Regions from separate parts of the Pseudonocardia sp. Ae331_Ps2 genome, predicted to be linked through region 1. Evidence: riboswitches for the same ligand, from Rfam matches in the RefSeq annotation. Region 1 holds a riboswitch; each other region holds the start of a gene.
What was found. Region 1 has a riboswitch for S-adenosylmethionine ahead of Ae331Ps2_RS22110 (isopenicillin N synthase family oxygenase). Riboswitches for the same ligand answer to the same signal wherever they lie in the genome.
Positions count from the first base shown of each region.

Region 2: another riboswitch for S-adenosylmethionine. It lies ahead of Ae331Ps2_RS00590 (aminotransferase class V-fold PLP-dependent enzyme); the one in region 1 lies ahead of Ae331Ps2_RS22110 (isopenicillin N synthase family oxygenase).
Region 3: another riboswitch for S-adenosylmethionine. It lies ahead of Ae331Ps2_RS31320 (GNAT family N-acetyltransferase); the one in region 1 lies ahead of Ae331Ps2_RS22110 (isopenicillin N synthase family oxygenase).
Region 4: another riboswitch for S-adenosylmethionine. It lies ahead of thrC (threonine synthase); the one in region 1 lies ahead of Ae331Ps2_RS22110 (isopenicillin N synthase family oxygenase).

Region 1 is NZ_MCIM01000001.1:4,680,519-4,684,691, forward strand. Features, by position in the region: gene polA (DNA polymerase I) at 1-632, shown strand, start outside; gene Ae331Ps2_RS22105 (transposase family protein) at 761-1,585, shown strand; gene Ae331Ps2_RS34355 (putative leader peptide) at 1,725-1,796, opposite strand; SAM riboswitch class I at 2,251-2,343, shown strand; gene Ae331Ps2_RS22110 (isopenicillin N synthase family oxygenase) at 2,604-3,617, shown strand; gene Ae331Ps2_RS22115 (O-acetylhomoserine aminocarboxypropyltransferase/cysteine synthase family protein) at 3,614-4,173, shown strand, end outside.
Region 2 is NZ_MCIM01000001.1:118,229-122,401, reverse strand. Features, by position in the region: gene Ae331Ps2_RS00605 (hypothetical protein) at 1-393, shown strand, start outside; gene Ae331Ps2_RS00600 (DUF2795 domain-containing protein) at 432-809, opposite strand; gene Ae331Ps2_RS00595 (hypothetical protein) at 881-1,549, opposite strand; SAM riboswitch class IV at 1,623-1,737, shown strand; gene Ae331Ps2_RS00590 (aminotransferase class V-fold PLP-dependent enzyme) at 1,781-3,139, shown strand; gene Ae331Ps2_RS00585 (Fur family transcriptional regulator) at 3,149-3,601, opposite strand; gene Ae331Ps2_RS00580 (helix-turn-helix transcriptional regulator) at 3,598-3,975, opposite strand; gene Ae331Ps2_RS00575 (antibiotic biosynthesis monooxygenase) at 4,082-4,173, shown strand, end outside.
Region 3 is NZ_MCIM01000001.1:3,924,280-3,928,452, forward strand. Features, by position in the region: gene Ae331Ps2_RS18845 (ABC transporter permease) at 1-300, shown strand, start outside; gene Ae331Ps2_RS18850 (glycine betaine ABC transporter substrate-binding protein) at 297-1,337, shown strand; gene Ae331Ps2_RS18855 (ABC transporter ATP-binding protein) at 1,318-2,166, shown strand; SAM riboswitch class I at 2,324-2,416, shown strand; gene Ae331Ps2_RS31320 (GNAT family N-acetyltransferase) at 2,638-3,159, shown strand; gene Ae331Ps2_RS18865 (amino acid ABC transporter permease) at 3,156-4,115, shown strand; gene Ae331Ps2_RS18870 (amino acid ABC transporter ATP-binding protein) at 4,112-4,173, shown strand, end outside.
Region 4 is NZ_MCIM01000001.1:160,368-164,540, forward strand. Features, by position in the region: gene lepA (translation elongation factor 4) at 1-18, opposite strand, end outside; gene cynS (cyanase) at 253-717, shown strand; gene rpsT (30S ribosomal protein S20) at 888-1,151, shown strand; gene holA (DNA polymerase III subunit delta) at 1,265-2,233, opposite strand; SAM riboswitch class I at 2,374-2,527, shown strand; gene thrC (threonine synthase) at 2,534-3,802, shown strand; partial or broken gene Ae331Ps2_RS34095 (ComEC/Rec2 family competence protein) at 4,046-4,173, opposite strand, start outside.

The DNA.
Region 1 (4,173 bases):
ACGCCGCGCTGATCGAGGCCTTCCGCTCACAGCACGACTTCCACGCCGAGACCGCCGCCCGGGTCTTCGGCGTCGCGGCCACCGAGGTGACGCCCGAGCAGCGCGCCAAGATCAAGGCGATGAACTACGGCCTGGCCTACGGGCTGTCGGCCTACGGCCTGTCCGGGCAGCTGCGGATCTCCACCGAGGAGGCGAAGGGGCTGATGGACGACTACTTCGCCGGGTTCGGCGGAGTGCGCGACTACCTCGCGGGAGTCGTCGACCAGGCCCGCAAGGACGGCTACACCGCCACCATCCTCGGGCGGCGGCGCTACCTGCCCGACCTCACCAGCGACAACCGTCAGCGCCGGGAGATGGCCGAGCGGATGGCGCTCAACGCCCCGATCCAGGGCAGCGCCGCGGACATCATCAAGGTCGCGATGCTCGGGGTGTACCGGGCGTTGCAGGCCGAGGGGCTGCGCAGCCGGATGCTGCTGCAGGTGCACGACGAGCTGGTCCTCGAGGTCGCCGAGGGTGAGCGCGAGGCCCTGGAGGCACTCGTTCGTCGGGAGATGGCGGCCGCGGCGGACCTGTCGGTGCCGCTGGAGGTGTCGGTCGGGTCCGGCCGCAGCTGGGACGCCGCGGCGCACTGAGGTGTTCTCAGTAGCGGGGTGGCAGGTCGTGGCGACACGCCGAGGGTGGTGAGATGAGCGGGAACGGGGCAGGACCCCGGTAGATCGGTTCGGTCCAGCACAGATCGACACCGTCACCGAGGTCCTGCATGTCTGATCCTGTCACCTACACCGCTGTCCTCCCGATCGGGGAGCGCACCGTGGCCTATCTGGCGCGGCTCCTGGTCCTTCAACGCCGTCGACGTGGCACCCGGCGGCGGGCGTTGACCCCGTTCGCCCAGGCAGTGCTGGTGATCCGCTGGTTCTGTGATGCTACCCGGGTCCGATGTTTGGCCGGTGACAACGCGATCAGCACTGCAACGGCCTACCGTTACCTGCACGAAGGCATCGACGTCCTCGCCGCGGCCGCACCCGGCCTGCACGGAGCCCTGCTCGCCGCCCGCACAGCCGGGCACACCCACGTGAATCTCGACGGCACCCTGATCGCCACCGACCGGTGCCGCGCGCTCGGCCTCACCCCCGGGGTCGACCTGTGGTGGTCGGGCAAGCACCGCCGCCACGGCGGGAACATCCAGGTCCTCACCGCACCTGATGGATGGCCGCTATGGACCAGCGACGTGCGGCCGGGCCGCGAGCACGACACCCGCTGCGCCCGTACCCACCCCGGGCTGCTCGAGGGCCTGGCCGCGTTCACCGACGACACCCACGCCGCGCTGGGCGACCTCGGCTACGAAGGCGAAGCCGACCGGCTCACCGTGCCCATCAAACCCGTCCCCGGCCGCGGGCAGACGGTCAACCAGCGCACCGTCAACACCCTGCACTCAGCCCTTCGTGCTCTGGCCGAACGCGGAAACGCCCTGCTCAAGACCACCTTCGCCGCGTTGCGGCGAGTCACGCTATGTCCCTGGCGCACCGGCGCGATCACCGCAGCTGCGCTCGTACTACTCCACACCGAGTACGACCGCACGACATGATCAACCCGCTACTGAGAACACCTCAGTGAGCGACCGTCACGAGAAGTGTCGGCCGAGATGGGGGTATCAGCAGGCAGCGGCCAGAGAAGGCGGCTCGCGCCGCAGGCCGGTCAGGCTCTGCGGGAACAGCTCGGAAAGATCAACAGACCGAGGAGGAGACGCGACAGAAATCGACGTGTGCGCGCGATGTCAGCGGCAGTCGAATCGTCACGCCGCGACGCTAACCGACGCGCAGTAGTTGGGGCAACCGTCGAGTATGTGCGGCGCGCCTCACCTCGATTCGGTGAAGCTGTTCCGGTGATCGGGCTTCCTGTTCGGTCGGAGTCACCCGAAGATCGGCAGCGGGTATCGCTCTCGGATCACGGGTACCTCGCGGGCCGGGACGGCGACGAGCCACGAGAACTTGTCGGGCGCACCGCGGGTGACAGCGTGACTGCGCGGATGGCACCTCGACGCCCCGGAGGACACGGGATGGTGGGACGGGTCGTCGTGGTCGGGGGCGCCGCGCGGCACCGCTGGCGAACTCACCGCACTCGCGGAGCGGCTGGGAGGGATGTCGGCACGTGGCCGGCTGGCCTGCCGTCCGGACGTCTGCGCCGTTCAGCGAACGGGTCTGTGGGCGGGATCGGCTTGACATCGGGTGCGGCGCGGAGGTTGGGTGAAGTCGTCCATCCAGAGCGGCCGAGAGAACCGGCTCGACGACGCCGCAGCAACCACGTCCCCACGGGCGCAGGTGCTTCCGCCGGAAGCGATGGGGGAGCCGTGCGCCAGTGGATCCGGGGTGTCTGGTCCCGGCGTCGGCACGTGGACTACTGCCGGACGGGGACCGCGCTCTGTCGGTGAGGACCGACCTCGACCCGCCCGTCCTCGGCGAGCTGGTCGTCGCCGAGGTCGCGCACCGCCCGGCCGCCGCGCGGTCCGTTCTGCTGCGGACCCCGCGGGTGCGTCCGGCTGTCTGACTCGTTCCCGTCCTGCCGATCTGTCGACAGACCGGCGGGACACGACACGTGAGGTCGCCATGACCGACACCCTCCCCGTGATCGACCTCTCCCGCTTCCGCGCCGGCCCCGGCGAGCGTGCCGCCGTGCTCGCCGAGCTGCGCTCCGCGGCGCGGGAGGTCGGCTTCTTCTACGTGACCGGACACGGAGTCCCGGACGAGGTCACCGCCGGGATCGACGCGCTGGCGCGGCGCTTCTTCGCGCTGCCCGTCGAGCAGCGGCTGGAGATCGAGAACGTGCACTCGCCGCAGTTCCGCGGTTACACCCGCACCGGTACCGAGCACACCGGCGGCACCGCGGACTGGCGCGAGCAGATCGACATCGGCCCCGAGCGGGAGCCGGTGACCCAGGGCCCGGGCGACCCGGACTGGGTCCGGCTGATCGGGCCCAACCAGTGGCCCACCGCGCTGCCGGAGCTGCGCGAGACCGTGCTGACCTGGCAGGCGGAGGCGCTGCGGGTCAGCCGCGAGGTGCTGCGCGCGCTCGCCGCCGCGCTCGGGCAGGACGAGGGCTACTTCGACGCGTGGTTCGACGAGGAGTCCTCCCTGCACGTCAAGATCGTGCGGTACCCCGGGCGCCCGGAACCGGACTCGGACCAGGGCGTGGGTGTCCACAAGGACTACGGCTACCTCGCGCTGCTGCAGCAGGACGCGGTCGGCGGACTGCAGGTCGAGGGCCCGGACGGGCGCTGGATCGACGCCACCCCGGTCCCCGGTGCGTTCGTGGTCAACATCGGCGAGATGCTGGAGATCGCCACCCAGGGCTACCTGACCGCGACCCGGCACCGGGTGGTCAGCCCGCCGGTCGGGGTGGACCGCTTCTCGGTGCCCTTCTTCCTCGGCCCGCGGCTCGACGCCGTCGTCGAGCCCCTGGAGCTGCCCGCCGAGCTGGCGGCGCAGGTCCGCGGGGTCAGCGAGGACCCGGACAACCCGCTGCACGCCCAGTTCGGGGAGAACGCGGTCGTCGGATGGCTGCGCTCGCACCCGCGGGTGGCCGAGAAGTACTGGTCGGACGTGCTGGCGAGGCGCGCGTGACGTCGTTCGCCACGAGGCAGCTGCACGCGGGGGCGGTCCCCGACCCCGCCACGGGCGCCCGGGCGGTCCCGATCTACCAGACCACCTCCTATCGCTTCACCGACAGCGCGCACGCCGCGGCCGCCTTCGCGCTCGAGGACCTGGAGAGCCACGCCTACACCCGGCTCTCCAACCCGACGACCGCGGTGGTGGAGGAGCGGCTGGCCGCCCTCGAAGGGGGCGCCGCGGCAGTGGCGGTGAGCAGCGGGCAGGCGGCGACGTCGCTGGCGCTGCTGAACCTGGCCCGCGCCGGGGACCACGTGGTCGCCGCGGCGAGCCTCTACGGCGGCACTCATACCCTGCTCTCCTCGACCTTCGCCGACCTGGGGATCTCGGTGACCTTCGTCGAGGATCCCGACGACCTCGACCAGTGGCGGTCCGCGATCACCGCGCGGACCCGGGCCCTGTTCGGCGAGAGCATCGGAAACCCGCTGGGCAACGTCCTGGACCTCGCCGGGGTCGCCGCGGTCGCCCACCAGGCCGGGCTCCCGTTCGTCGTCGACAACACGGTGCCCAC
Region 2 (4,173 bases), 4.6 Mb from region 1:
ATGCTCGCCACCGCGAAGGGTGCGCTGGAGCGGTTCCACGACGTCACCGCCGACGACGACGGCGCGCTGACCTTCGCCCACGGCGGCGTGCTGTGCGTGGTGCAGGGGACGGAGCTGGAGGAGGGGCTGCCCGTCCTCAACCTGACCTGCGTCGTGGCGTGGGACCTGCCGGACTCCGCCGACCCGGAGCACGACGTGCCGCGACGGGTCGGGCTCGGGGTGGGGGAGGGCCTGTTCGGCACGCCCCGGGTGGTGCGCGGCGAGCGCGGCTGGGACGTGACGCTGCGCTACGCCTTCCCCGCGGCCGGGCTGGGCGAGGGTCCGATGGGGACGCTGCTCATGCTCGTCGTGTCCTCCGCGTCGAGCATGCGGGCCGAGCTCGTCGGCGGCTGACCGGCCGGCCAGGGCGGTGCCCGCCCCGGCCGCGCGGGTCACTTCTTGCGGTTGGTGCCGAGCTCCTCGGCGATCGGGTTGACCGGGTCCACGTCCTTCGTGGACTCCGACAGCCCGGGACGGGTGTGCTCGGTGCGCCGCTGCGCGCGCAGCTGCTCGGTCTCCTCGGCCGACTCGTCCGCGGTGTCGCCCGAGGTCTGGCGCGCCGGGTCGTCGTCGGCCAGGTCCACGGCGGCCACCACGGCGGCGATCGAGGCGTAGTGCTCCTCGGCCGGCACCGCCCGCAGGGCCTCGACCGTCGCGGCGTCGGCCTCGTTGCGCTCGGCGGTCCACGCCAGGTCGTCCTTGCCGGCGGGGAACTCCAGGCCGTGCAGGGCGGTGCGGACGGCGTCGGACGTCGTCGTGCGAGTGGTCATGAGGTCACCTCTCGTCGGGATGTGTCCCGACCGGGTAGCCGCTGTGCGCCGGATGATGCATCCGGCGGGGATCAGTTCCCCGGGCCGTCCGCGGTGCCGTCCCGGGTCACCGCGTCCTCCGGGGCCGCCTCGCCGCTGCCGTCGAGGTGCACCAGCGGCAGCCCCGCCAGCTGGCCCGCGGTCATCCCGTGCGCGACGCCGAGGACGTCGTTCTGGGACTTCTTCATCCGGGCGTCCACCAGGCCGGACAGGCTGTAGGCGACCCGGCCGAGCAGCCGGACCGTCGTCTCGTCGACGAGCGGGCGCGGGGTGGAGACGACGGCGACGCCCCGGGGCGTCCCGTCGTTGGACTGGGCCACGCCGATCGAGTACGACTCGCGCGGGTTCACGTGCCGGGAGGCGTAGTGGTCGCGGAGCTTGAACACCATGTCGTGGAACCCGCTGACGTCCCCGTCGAGCTCCAGCGACGTCAGGTCGTCGGTGGTCAGCGTCTTCGTCCGGCCGGAGAAGCACCGCACGTAGCCGATCAGGGCGCCGGTCCACAGGGCCTCGACCAGCGCTGGGTCGGCGTCCACCCGCACCGGCCCGGACTCGGGTCCGCCCAGGGCGGTGACCAGGTGCTCGCAGCAGCGCAGCACGTACTGCAGGTCCTCGAAGACGGCGGCGAGCTGGGCCAGCTCGCCGGACTCCGGGACGTCGATCCGCCGGACCGTGGTGGGCGCGGGGTGCGTGTCCGTCATCGGTCAGACGCTATCCGGGGTGGCGATGCTCACGTGTCTCCATCTGAGACGGTCTGCTAGTTTCGTCGCCGAAGGTCACGAGTGCCAGCGCGAAGCCCCGGCTCGCTGGACGGCAACCCTCCTCCGCGGTGGGGTGCCCCGGGTGATGACCGGGCCGACGCGACACCCGCAGTCGGCAAGCGCGGATCCGTGCGCCACGCCGGGTCCCCGAGATCGGCCGGAGGCCCGATCATGACCCTCGCCCTGCCACGTCCCGTCCAGCACGCCCTGCCCCGCGTCGTCGGTGCGGACCTCACGGTCCCGCTCGTCGACGGCCGGTGGGCCCGCTACTGCGACCTCGACTCCGCCGCGTCCGCGCCGGCGCTGGAGCCGGTCGCCGCGCACGTCGCCGAGGTGCTGCCGTACCACGGCAGCGTGCACCGCGGCGCCGGCTGGACCTCGAAGGTCTGCACCGCGCTCGTGGAGAACGCCCGCGCCGACGTCGCCCGGTTCGTCCGGGCCCGCGCCGACGACGTCGTGGTGTTCACCCGCAACACCACCGATGCGCTCGGCCTGCTCGCCCGCGCCGTCCCCGGCCCGGTGGTGACGCTGGACCTGGAGCACCATGCGACGCTGCTGGCCTGGCGCGACCGCGAGCACCGCGTCGTGCCCGCCGCCGCCACCCTTGCCTCGACGCTCGATGCGTTGCGGGCCGAGCTCGCCGCCCGTCCCGACGCCGCGCTGGTCGCGGTCACCGGGGCGTCCAACGTGACCGGCGAGCTCCTCCCGGTCGCCGAGATCGCGCGGATCGCGCACGCCGCGGGTGCCCGGCTGTGCGTCGACGCCGCCCAGCTCGCCCCGCACCGGCGCGTCGACCTGGCCGGGTGGGACGCGGACTACGTCGCGCTGTCCGGGCACAAGCTCTACGCGCCCTACGGCGCCGGGGTCCTCGTCGGCCGCCGGGACTGGCTCGACGCCGCCGAACCGCACGTCGCGGGCGGGGGAGCGGTCCGATCCGTGTCCGTCGCCGACGGCCCGGGCGGCGGCACGGTCACGGAGTGGCTGCCGTCGCCGCAGCGGCACGAGGGCGGCACCCCGAACGTCCTCGGTACCGCCGCACTCGGCGCGGCCTGCCGGACCCTGGACCCGCTGATCGACGACATCGTGCCTGCCCACGAGCGCGAGCTCGCCGACCGTCTGCACGCCGGCCTGGCGACGGTCCCCGGCCTGCGGGCCCTGTCCTGCTTCGACGACGCGGGCGACCGCACCGCGACCGTCTCGTTCACCCTGGGCGAGCTGCCCGCCGGGCTGGTCGCGGCGGCGCTGTCGGCCGAGTACGGCATCGGGGTCCGCGACGGCCGGTTCTGCGCCCACCCGCTGCTGGCGCGGCTCACCGGCGGCCGCGACGCCGTGCGCGCGTCGCTGGGCCTGCGCACCGGCTCCTCCGACGTCGACCGGCTGGTCGACGCGCTGACCGATCTGGCACGGCGCGGCCCGGCCTGGACCTACGCCCTCGTCGACGGCCGGTGGGCGCCGACCCCGGACCCGCGCCCGGCGGACCCGTTCGCCCGCGACCGGGAGCTGCCCGCCGTCCCCGGCTGCGGGGACTGAGCCCGGGCCTCAGCCCGCCGAGCAGCGGCCGCAGAGGCCGAAGATCTCGAGGGTGTGCGACACCTCGGTGAAGCCGTGCTTCTGGGCGACCGACTCGGTCCAGGACTCGACCGCCGGCCCCTCGATCTCAACGGCGGCGCCGCACCGGCGACACACGAGGTGATGGTGGTGGTGCTCGGTCTCGCAGCGCCGGTAGACGGCCTCGCCGGACGCGACCCGCAGCACGTCGACCTCGCCGCCGTCGGCGAGGGTCTGCAGGGTCCGGTAGACCGTGGTCAGGCCGATGCCCTCGCCGGCGCGCCGCAGCTCCTCGTGGATCTCCTGGGCGGACCGGAAGTCGTCCAGCCGGTCCAGTAGCGCGGTGACGGCGGCCCGCTGCCGGGTGGCGCGGATGCCGCGCGGCCCGGCGGTGGACCGCTCGGTGACCGCCGCCGCGGTCGTCCGGCCGGTCGTCTCCGTCACGTGTCCTCCTCGACGTGGGCGACGGCGTCCACCACGATGTGCGCCAGGTGGTCGTCCACCAGCGAATACAGCACCTCGCGGCCCTTCCGCTCGCCCTCGACCACCCCGGCGGCCTTGAGGACCCGCAGGTGCTGGCTGATCAGGGGCTGGGTGACCCCGAGCGCGTCCACCAGGTCGTGGACGCACCGCGAGTGTTCCAGCAGCTGCAGCACGATGGCGATCCGGACCGGTGCGGCGAGTGCCCGCAGCAGGTCGCCCGCGGCGGCCAGCGTGCGCGGGTCGCGGGTCGGGCCCGGCTCGGGCGCGGGGTGGTGGTCGTCGTCCGCGCCCGGGCCGGCTCCCGGTGCGTGCGTGGTCTGGGCTGCGGCAGACATGTGGTGGACCCGTCCGTTCCCCCGGAGGCGGCGGCCACACCCTCCGGCGCTGCTGTGCCGTACAGGCCGCACCCGACATGGTAGGCGTGTTCGTTATCGTCGCGCCGTGCTGCTGGTCTGCCGCTTCCGCGTGTCTCCCTCCGAGGAGGCCGCGTTCACCGCGCGTGTGGCCCGCGCCCTGGAACTCCTCGCCGCCCG
Region 3 (4,173 bases), 760 kb from region 1:
GCCCGCGCGCTCGGCGCGACCCGCGGCCAGGTGGTGCGGGACGTCATCGTCCCGTCGGCGCTGCCGGAGACCTTCACCGGCATCCGGCTGGCCGTCGGCATCGCCTATTCCTCGGTCGTCGCGGCCGAGCTGTTCAACGGCATCCCCGGCATCGGCGGGATGGTCAAGGACGCCAGCAACTACAACAACACCCCGGTCGTGCTCGTCGGCATCTTCGCGATCGGCATCTCCGGCCTGGTGATCGACGCGCTGCTGCGCGCCGTCGAGCGCCGCACCGTTCCGTGGAGGGGACGAGCATGACCATCCGCACCCGACTGACCGCACTGCTCGTGGGCCTGCTGGCTGTCGGCGTCCTCGCCGGCTGCGCCGTCGGCCCTGCCGGGCAGGACTCCGGCAAGCCGACCATCCGCATCGCCTACCAGAGCTTCCCCAGCGGCGACCTGGTCGCCAAGCACAACCGCTGGCTGGAGGACGCCCTGCCCGACTGGAACGTGCAGTGGACCAAGTTCGACTCCGGCGCGGACATCAACACCGCGTTCGTCGCCGGTGAGCTGGACTTCGGTGCGATCGGGTCCAGCCCGGTCGCCCGCGGGCTCTCCGCGCCGCTGAACATCCCGTACCAGGTCGCGTTCGTGCTCGACGTCGCCGGCGACAACGAGGCGCTCGTCGCCCGCAACGCCACCGGGATCACCGACGTCGCGGGGCTGCGCGGCAAGCGGGTCGCCACCGCGTTCGCGTCCACCTCGCACTACAGCCTGCTCGCCGCCCTCGACCGTGCCGGTCTGAAGCCCACCGACGTGCAGCTGATCGACCTGCAGCCGCAGGCCGCGCTGGCTGCCTGGGAGCGCGGCGACGTCGACGCCGTCTACACCTGGCTGCCGACCCTCGACGAGCTCCGCAAGACCGGGAAGACCCTGGTCACCAGCCGCGAGCTGGCCACGGCCGGCAAGCCGACCCTCGACCTGGGGGTGGTCTCCACCCCGTTCGCCGAGCAGCACCCCGAGGTCGTCGACACCTGGCGCAAGGTCGAGGCCCGCGCCCTGGAGACCGTGCGCAACGACCCGCAGGCCGCCGCGCAGGCCGTCGCCGCCGAGATCGGCACGACCCCCGAGAACGCCGCGTCCCAGCTGAAGCAGGGCGTGTTCCTGTCCCCGCAGGAGCTGGCCTCCGCCGAGTGGCTCGGCACCGACGGCGCCCCGGGCAACCTCGCCCAGAACCTGCAGAGCGCCGCCCAGTTCCTCGCCGCGCAGAAGCAGATCCCCACGGCGCCGGACCTCGCGACCTTCCAGAAGGCGATCTACACGAAGGGTCTCCCGGATGTCCTCGCCGCAGGCTGACACCGACGCCGACACCGACACTGATACGGACCCCGACACCGGGGCCGCGGCGGGGGAGGGAGTGCCGGCGATCGCCGCGTCCGGGCTCGGGCACTCCTACCCGGGCCGCCGGGACCGGGTCCACGCGCTCGGACCGCTCGACCTGACCGTCGAGCGCGGCGAGTTCCTGGTGCTGGTCGGGGCCTCGGGCTGCGGCAAGTCGACTCTGCTCCGGCTGGTCGCCGGGTTCGAGCGGCCCACCGACGGGACGCTGACCGTCGCCGGCCGGGCACCCGAGCCGGGTGTCGGCGCCGGCGTGGTGTTCCAGCAGCCGCGGCTGTTCCCGTGGCGCAGCGTCGGCGGCAACGTCGACCTCGCCCTGAAGTACGCGGGGGTGAACCCGTCCGACCGTCCCGTGGCCCGCGAGGGGCTGCTGGAGCGGGTCGGGCTCACCGGTGTCGCGGACCGGCGGATCTGGGAGATCTCCGGCGGCCAGCAGCAGCGGGTCGCGATCGCCAGGGCGCTGGCCGCCGACCGGGACCTGCTGCTGCTCGACGAGCCCTTCGGCGCGCTCGACGCGCTCACCCGCGAACGCCTGCAGGACGACGTGCGCCGGGTCAGCCACGAGACCGGCCGGACCAGCGTGTTCGTCACCCACTCCGCCGACGAGGCGGTGTTCCTCGGCTCCCGGGTCGTGGTGCTCACCGCCCGCCCCGGACGGATCGCGCTGGACCTGCGGATCGACCTGCCGCGCTCCGGTGTGGACGCCGAGGCGCTGCGCGGCTCGCCGGAGTTCGCCGAGCTGCGGGCCCGGGTCGGGGCGGCGGTGAAGGAGGCCGCCGCGACCTGAGCACCCCGCTCCGCGGCGCGGGTGGGTCGTCCGGCGATCCGCCCGCGCCGACGGGGTGCGCCACTGCGCCCGGGCACCGTGCCGTCCCACTGTGATGCCACGACCGATCTCCCGGTCCGCGCTTGACACCGGATCGGTGCGTCGGCTGCAGTGGTGAGGTCCATCCAGAGCGGTCGAGAGTCCCGGCTCGTCGACGCCGCAGCAACCCGCCCCGTTCCGGGCAGGGTGCTACCGCCGGGTCCGATGGGAGACCCCGATGCCCCACCGCCCCGCGAGGCACCGGCCCGACGCCGGGCAGCGGGCCCGGATCCGGCTGCGCTGGGTCCGTCGCCGGCACGTCGACCTGTGCCGCACCGGCGCCGCGCTCTGTCGCTGACCTCTCCACCCGTGCCCCGCACCGGACCGCCCGCCACCGCGGCCGGCCGGTCCCCGCCTGCCCGAGGGCAGCGCTCGCACCGAGAGGTCCCCACCGTGACCGCGCTCCACCCCGCCCCGCCCACCACCTCCGCCCGCCCGGAGGTCCGCTGGGTCGCCTACACCGACCCGCTCGTCCGCCCGATGCTGGTCGAGCTCGACCAGGAGTACGGCGTCCGCTACGGCCACACCCTCGGCGACCTCGACGCCGAGACCCTCCGCGAGGCGAGCCGGTTCGCCCCACCGTCCGGCGGGGTGGTCCTGCTGCTCGACGGCGGTACCCCCGTCGCGGGGGGCGCCTTCCGCCGGTGGGACTCCGACACCGCCGAGCTCAAGCGGATCTGGACCGGCTCGGCGTACCGCCGCCGCGGCCTGGCCCGCCGGGTGCTCACCGAGCTGGAGGACACGATCGCCGCCCGCGGCTACCGGCGCATCTACCTGACGACCGGTCCGCGCCAGCCCGAGGCCCGCCACCTCTACCTCGCCGCGGGCTACACGCCGCTCTACGACCGGACCCTGCACCCGGAGACGGTCGGGCCGCACCCGTTCGAGAAGTACCTGACCGGGGGCTTCGCGTGAGCAGCCGCACCGAGGCCCGGGCCGCCCCGGGCGCCGTCCCGCCCACCGGGGACGACGACGCCGGCCTGCGGGTCGTCCCGGCCCGGCACCCGTGGCGGTGGGCGGGGACCGCGGTGGTGGCGGTCCTGGCCGCGATGGCGGTCAACGCGCTGGTCACCAACCCGGCCTGGGACTGGCCGACCGTCGGCCGCTATCTGTTCGCCCCGTCCATCGTGAACGCGGTGCTGCTGACGCTGCAGCTCACGGTGCTCGGCATCGTCGTCGGGTTCGTGCTCGGCACGGTGCTCGCGGTGATGCGGCTCTCGCCCAACCCGCTGCTGCGCTCGGTCAGCTGGACCTACATCTGGATCTTCCGGTCCGTGCCGCTGATCCTGCAGCTGCTGTTCTGGTACAACCTCGCCCTGCTCTACGACCGGCTCTCGATCGGCATCCCGTTCGGTCCGTCGTTCGTCGAGTTCGGCACGATGGAGCTGGTCAGCCCGGTCACCGCCGCGGTGCTGGGGCTCGGCCTGCACCAGGCCGCCTACGCCGCCGAGGTCGTGCGCTCGGGGTTCCTGGGCGTCGACGCCGGCCAGCTGGAGGCCGCCACCGCGCTCGGCATCCCGGCCTGGCGCCGGTTCCGGCGGATCCAGCTGCCGCAGGCGATGCGGATCATCGTCCCGACCGCGGCGAACGAGCTGATCGGCCTGGTCAAGGGCACCTCGGTGGTCTACATCATGGCGCTGTCCGAGCTCTTCTACCAGGTGCAGGTCATCTACACCCGGACCGGACGGGTCATCCCGATGCTGCTGGTCGCCGCCGTCTGGTACCTGGTGCTGACCAGTGCGCTGTCGGTCGGCCAGTTCTACGTCGAGCGGTACTACGCCCGCGGCGCGCAGCGCACGCTGCCACCGACCCCGTTGCAACGCGCGCGGGCCGCGGTGTCCGGACGGCGCCGGCGGGGGGCCACGGCATGACCGCCGCCGGCACTGCCCCGATGGTGGAGCTGCGCGGGGTGCACAAGAGCTTCGGTCC
Region 4 (4,173 bases), 4.5 Mb from region 1:
GTCGGCGTACGTCGTCACTCGGCTGTACTCGGCTTTCGCTCATGCGTGGGGCTTCGGGCACTTCGGGTGCTCAGGGCACTCGGGGCTCGGGGCACTGGGACCCATCGTCCCATGTCGGGCCGGGCGGCCGCCGTGGTGGCACCGCAGGTCGTCACACGCTGTTCACGCCGGGCGTCCCCGCGTTGCCCCGACGCGGCCGATCGCGCACGATCGAACGGCCAGGAGCCCAGTCCCCAACCCGGAGGAGTCACCGTGTCGGTCACCCCCGTCCCCCCGCTCGACCGGCTGAGCGCGGCGCGTGTCGTGCTCGCCCGGAAGAAGAAGCTGGGCCTGACCTGGGACAAGATCGCCGAGGCACTGGGCCGCTCGCTGGAGTGGTCCACCTCGGCCCTGCTCGGGCAGCAGACGCTGACCCGCGAGCAGGCCGAGGCCGCAGGCTCCCTGCTGGACCTGGACGACGACGTCGTCGACGCCCTCACCCTCCCGCCGGAGCGCGGCGCGGCCGCGGTGGACCTCACCGACCCGCTGGTCTACCGCCTCTCGGAGATGGTGCAGGTGTACGGCACGACGATCTCCGAGCTGGTCCGCGAGGAGTTCGGCGACGGCATCGTGTCCGCGATCGACTTCGAGCTGGACCTGCAGCGCGTCGCCGACCCGAAGGGCGACCGGGCCGTGATCACGCTGAACGGGAAGTTCCTGCCCTACCGCGTCTGGTGACCCGGAACAGGGGGCGAGGACGCCGCTGGTAACCTTGTGCGTCGAGCGCTCGGCGTGCTCGCCCGAAACGGCCTGGACCCTCTCTCCAGTGATGCTGTTCGGTGCCGCCGGAGCGGACCCGGACGTACACAAGACCAGCCGACCAGCAGGCAGGAAGACCAGAGGCAGACGTGGCCAACATCAAGTCGCAGATCAAGCGTGTCAAGACCAACGAGAAGCGCCGGCAGCGCAACAAGTCGGTGAAGTCGTCGGTCAAGACCGCGATCCGCCACTTCCGCGAGGCCGCCGACTCCGGCGCCGACAACGTCGTGGAGCTGCAGCGCAAGGCGGCCAAGGCCCTCGACAAGGCGGCCGGCAAGGGCGTCATCCACAAGAACCAGGCAGCGAACCGCAAGTCGGCCCTGGCCAAGCGTCTCAACGACGTCCAGGCCTGAGCCACCCCGGTTCCCCACGACGGCGCCGCCCCATCGGGGTGGCGCCGTCGTCGTGTTTCCGGACCTGTCGTGCCCCCGGGCCGGAGCCCGTGCGCGTGCTGCGGGCGCGGGGCTCAGCGCGGGGTGCGGGCGGACACGACCGCCAGCACGGCCCGCTCCAACGCGTACCCCGCGTCCGCGGCGACGCCCTTGACGTCGGCGTTCACCCGGGCGGTCGCCGCGATGGCGACGGCGAGCTGCTCCGGACGCCACTGCCGGACCGTCTGTTGGGCCTTACGGATCTTCCACGGAGGCATGCCCAGCTCACCGGCCAGCCGGTTCGGGTCGCCCCGCCCGGCCGAGCCGACCTTGGCCAGGGTGCGCACCGAGTCCGCGAGCGCGTCGGCGATCAGGACGTGCGGGACACCGAGCACCAGCGCCCACCGCAGCGCCTCCATCGCCGCCCGCCGGTCCCCCGCGACCGCCGCGTCGGCCACCGCGAAGCCGGAGGACTCGGCCCGGCCGCGGTGGTAGCGCCGCACCCCGGCCTCGTCCACGGCGCCGCCGGTGTCCGCGACGAGCTGCCCGGCCGCAGCCGCCAGCTCCCGCAGGTCCGACCCGACCGCCTCGACCAGTACCGCGAGCGCACCGGGAGTGATGGTGCCGCCGTGGCGACGCACCTCGTCGCGCACGAAGTCCGACCGCTCGTCGGCGCGGGTGATGCGGTTGCAGGTGACGGTGTGCGCCCCGGCCTTGCGCATCAGGTCCAGGACCGCCTTGCCCTTCGCCCCCCCGGCGTGCTGGACCACCAGCACGATCCCGTCGGCCGGGTCCTTCACGTAGTCGGCGAGGGCGGCGGTCATGTCCTTGTTCGCATCCTGGCCATGAGTGAGCACGATCACCCTGCCCTCCGCGAAGAGCGAGGGGCTGAGGTGCCCGGCGAGCTCGCCGGGTGCCACCTCGGAGGTGCGGAAGCGGCGCAGCTCGGTCTCCGGATCGCGCTGCCGGGCGCGCCGGACCAGGTCGGACACCGCCCGCTCGGCCAGGAACTCCTCGTCCCCGACGACCAGCTGCAGCGGGCCCGGTTCGCTCGTGCTGCTCACACCCCCATGGTGGCCCACACCCCCGACAACGGGTGAGCCGCGTCCCGGCACGACGACCTCGTCTGGCGGTGCGGTGCCCCGTTCGCGTACCGTCGTCGTCGATTCCGGCGCTCGGCGTCCGGAGCACCACAACCGCATATGGCTCATCCAGAGGGGCAGAGGGAACGGCCCGTTGAAGCCCCGGCAACCGGCGTCGCACGACGATCCGCCCAGACCTGCGCCTTCCGCGCGGCGAGGACGTCGACGAACACGGTGCCAATTCCGGCCCGCCACCTCCGGCGGGACAGATGAGGAGATCTCGTGACTCTCACTGCTGCGCCCGAAACCACCTCTGCCTACGACCTGGGCTCCGCGCGCGCTCTCGCGTGCCGCGAGTGCCGCCACGAGACCCCGCTCGCCGCGGAGTTCGCGTGTCCGCGCTGTTTCGGCCCCCTCGAGGTGGCCTACGACTTCCCGACGGTCACCCGCGCCTCCATCGAGGCCGGCCCGAAGTCGATCTGGCGCTACAAGGACCTGCTGCCGGTCCCCTCGACCGTCGAGCAGCACGCGAACACCGAGCCCGGCCTGACCCGGCTGATCGAGGCCGACAACCTGGCCCGCGCGCTTGGCGTCCGCAAGATCTGGATCAAGGACGACACGGGCAACCCGACGCACTCGTTCAAGGACCGCGTCGTCGCCGTCGCGCTCGCCGCCGCCCGTGAGCTCGGCTTCTCGGTGCTGTGCTGCCCCTCCACGGGCAACCTCGCCAACGCCGTGGCCGCCGCGGCCGCCCGCGCCGGCTGGGACTCGGTCGTGCTGGTCCCGTCCTCCCTGGAGCAGGCGAAGATCGTCACCACCGCGGTCTACGGCGGCACCCTGCTCGCCGTCGACGGCAACTACGACGACGTCAACCGGCTCGCCACCGAGCTGGCCGCCGAGCACGAGGACTGGGCGTTCGTGAACGTCAACGTCCGCCCGTACTACGCCGAGGGCTCGAAGACCCTGGGCTACGAGGTCGCCGAGCAGCTCGGCTGGCGGCTCCCGCAGCAGGTGGTCGTCCCGGTCGCATCCGGCTCCCAGCTCACCAAGATCGACAAGGGGTTCACCGAGCTCGGCACCCTGGGTCTGGTCGAGCCCACCCCGTACACCGTGTTCGGTGCCCAGGCCACCGGCTGCTCGCCGGTCGCGCGGGCCTTCGAGGCCGGTCACGACGTGATCCAGCCGCAGAAGCCGGACACCATCGCGCGCTCGCTGGCGATCGGCAACCCGGCCGACGGTCCGTACGTCCTCGACTCGGTGCGCCGCACCGGCGGCTCGGTCGGGCACGTGTCCGACGAGGAGGTCGTCGCCGGCATCCGGCTCCTGGCCCGCACCGAGGGCGTGTTCGCCGAGACCGCGGGCGGGGTCACCATCGCGACCACCAAGAAGCTGCTCGAGGCCGGGGCGCTCGACCCCGACGCCGGGACCGTCCTGATGATCACCGGTGACGGGCTCAAGACCCTCGACGCCGTCTCCGGCGAGGTCGGCCCGACGGCGACCGTGCCGTCGACGTCCTCCGCGGTCCGCGAGGCGCTGGCGAACCGGGGCTGACCGGCCCCGCCGGCCGGGAGCCGGACGGGGGTCGCCACGCGCGACCACCGTCAGCCCGGCCGGGTCGTCGCCGGTCAGGGCCAGGTCACCGGACCGGTCGGTGCGTGCGACGACGACGCCCGCCCCGGCCAGCCGGTCCACCAGCTCCGGGTTGGGGTGCCGGTAGCTGTTGCCGTTGCCGACGCTGATCACCGCCGCACGCGGCGCGACGGCGGTGATCAGGTCCGGGACCACCTTGCGGGACCCGTGGTGGGGCATCTTCAGGACCTCGGCCCGCAGGTCGACCCCGGAGTGGAGCAGGTCGTCCTGGGCCGCCAGTTCGGCGTCGCCGGTCAGCAGGATCGTCGCGGCCGGGGTGGTGGCGCGCAGCA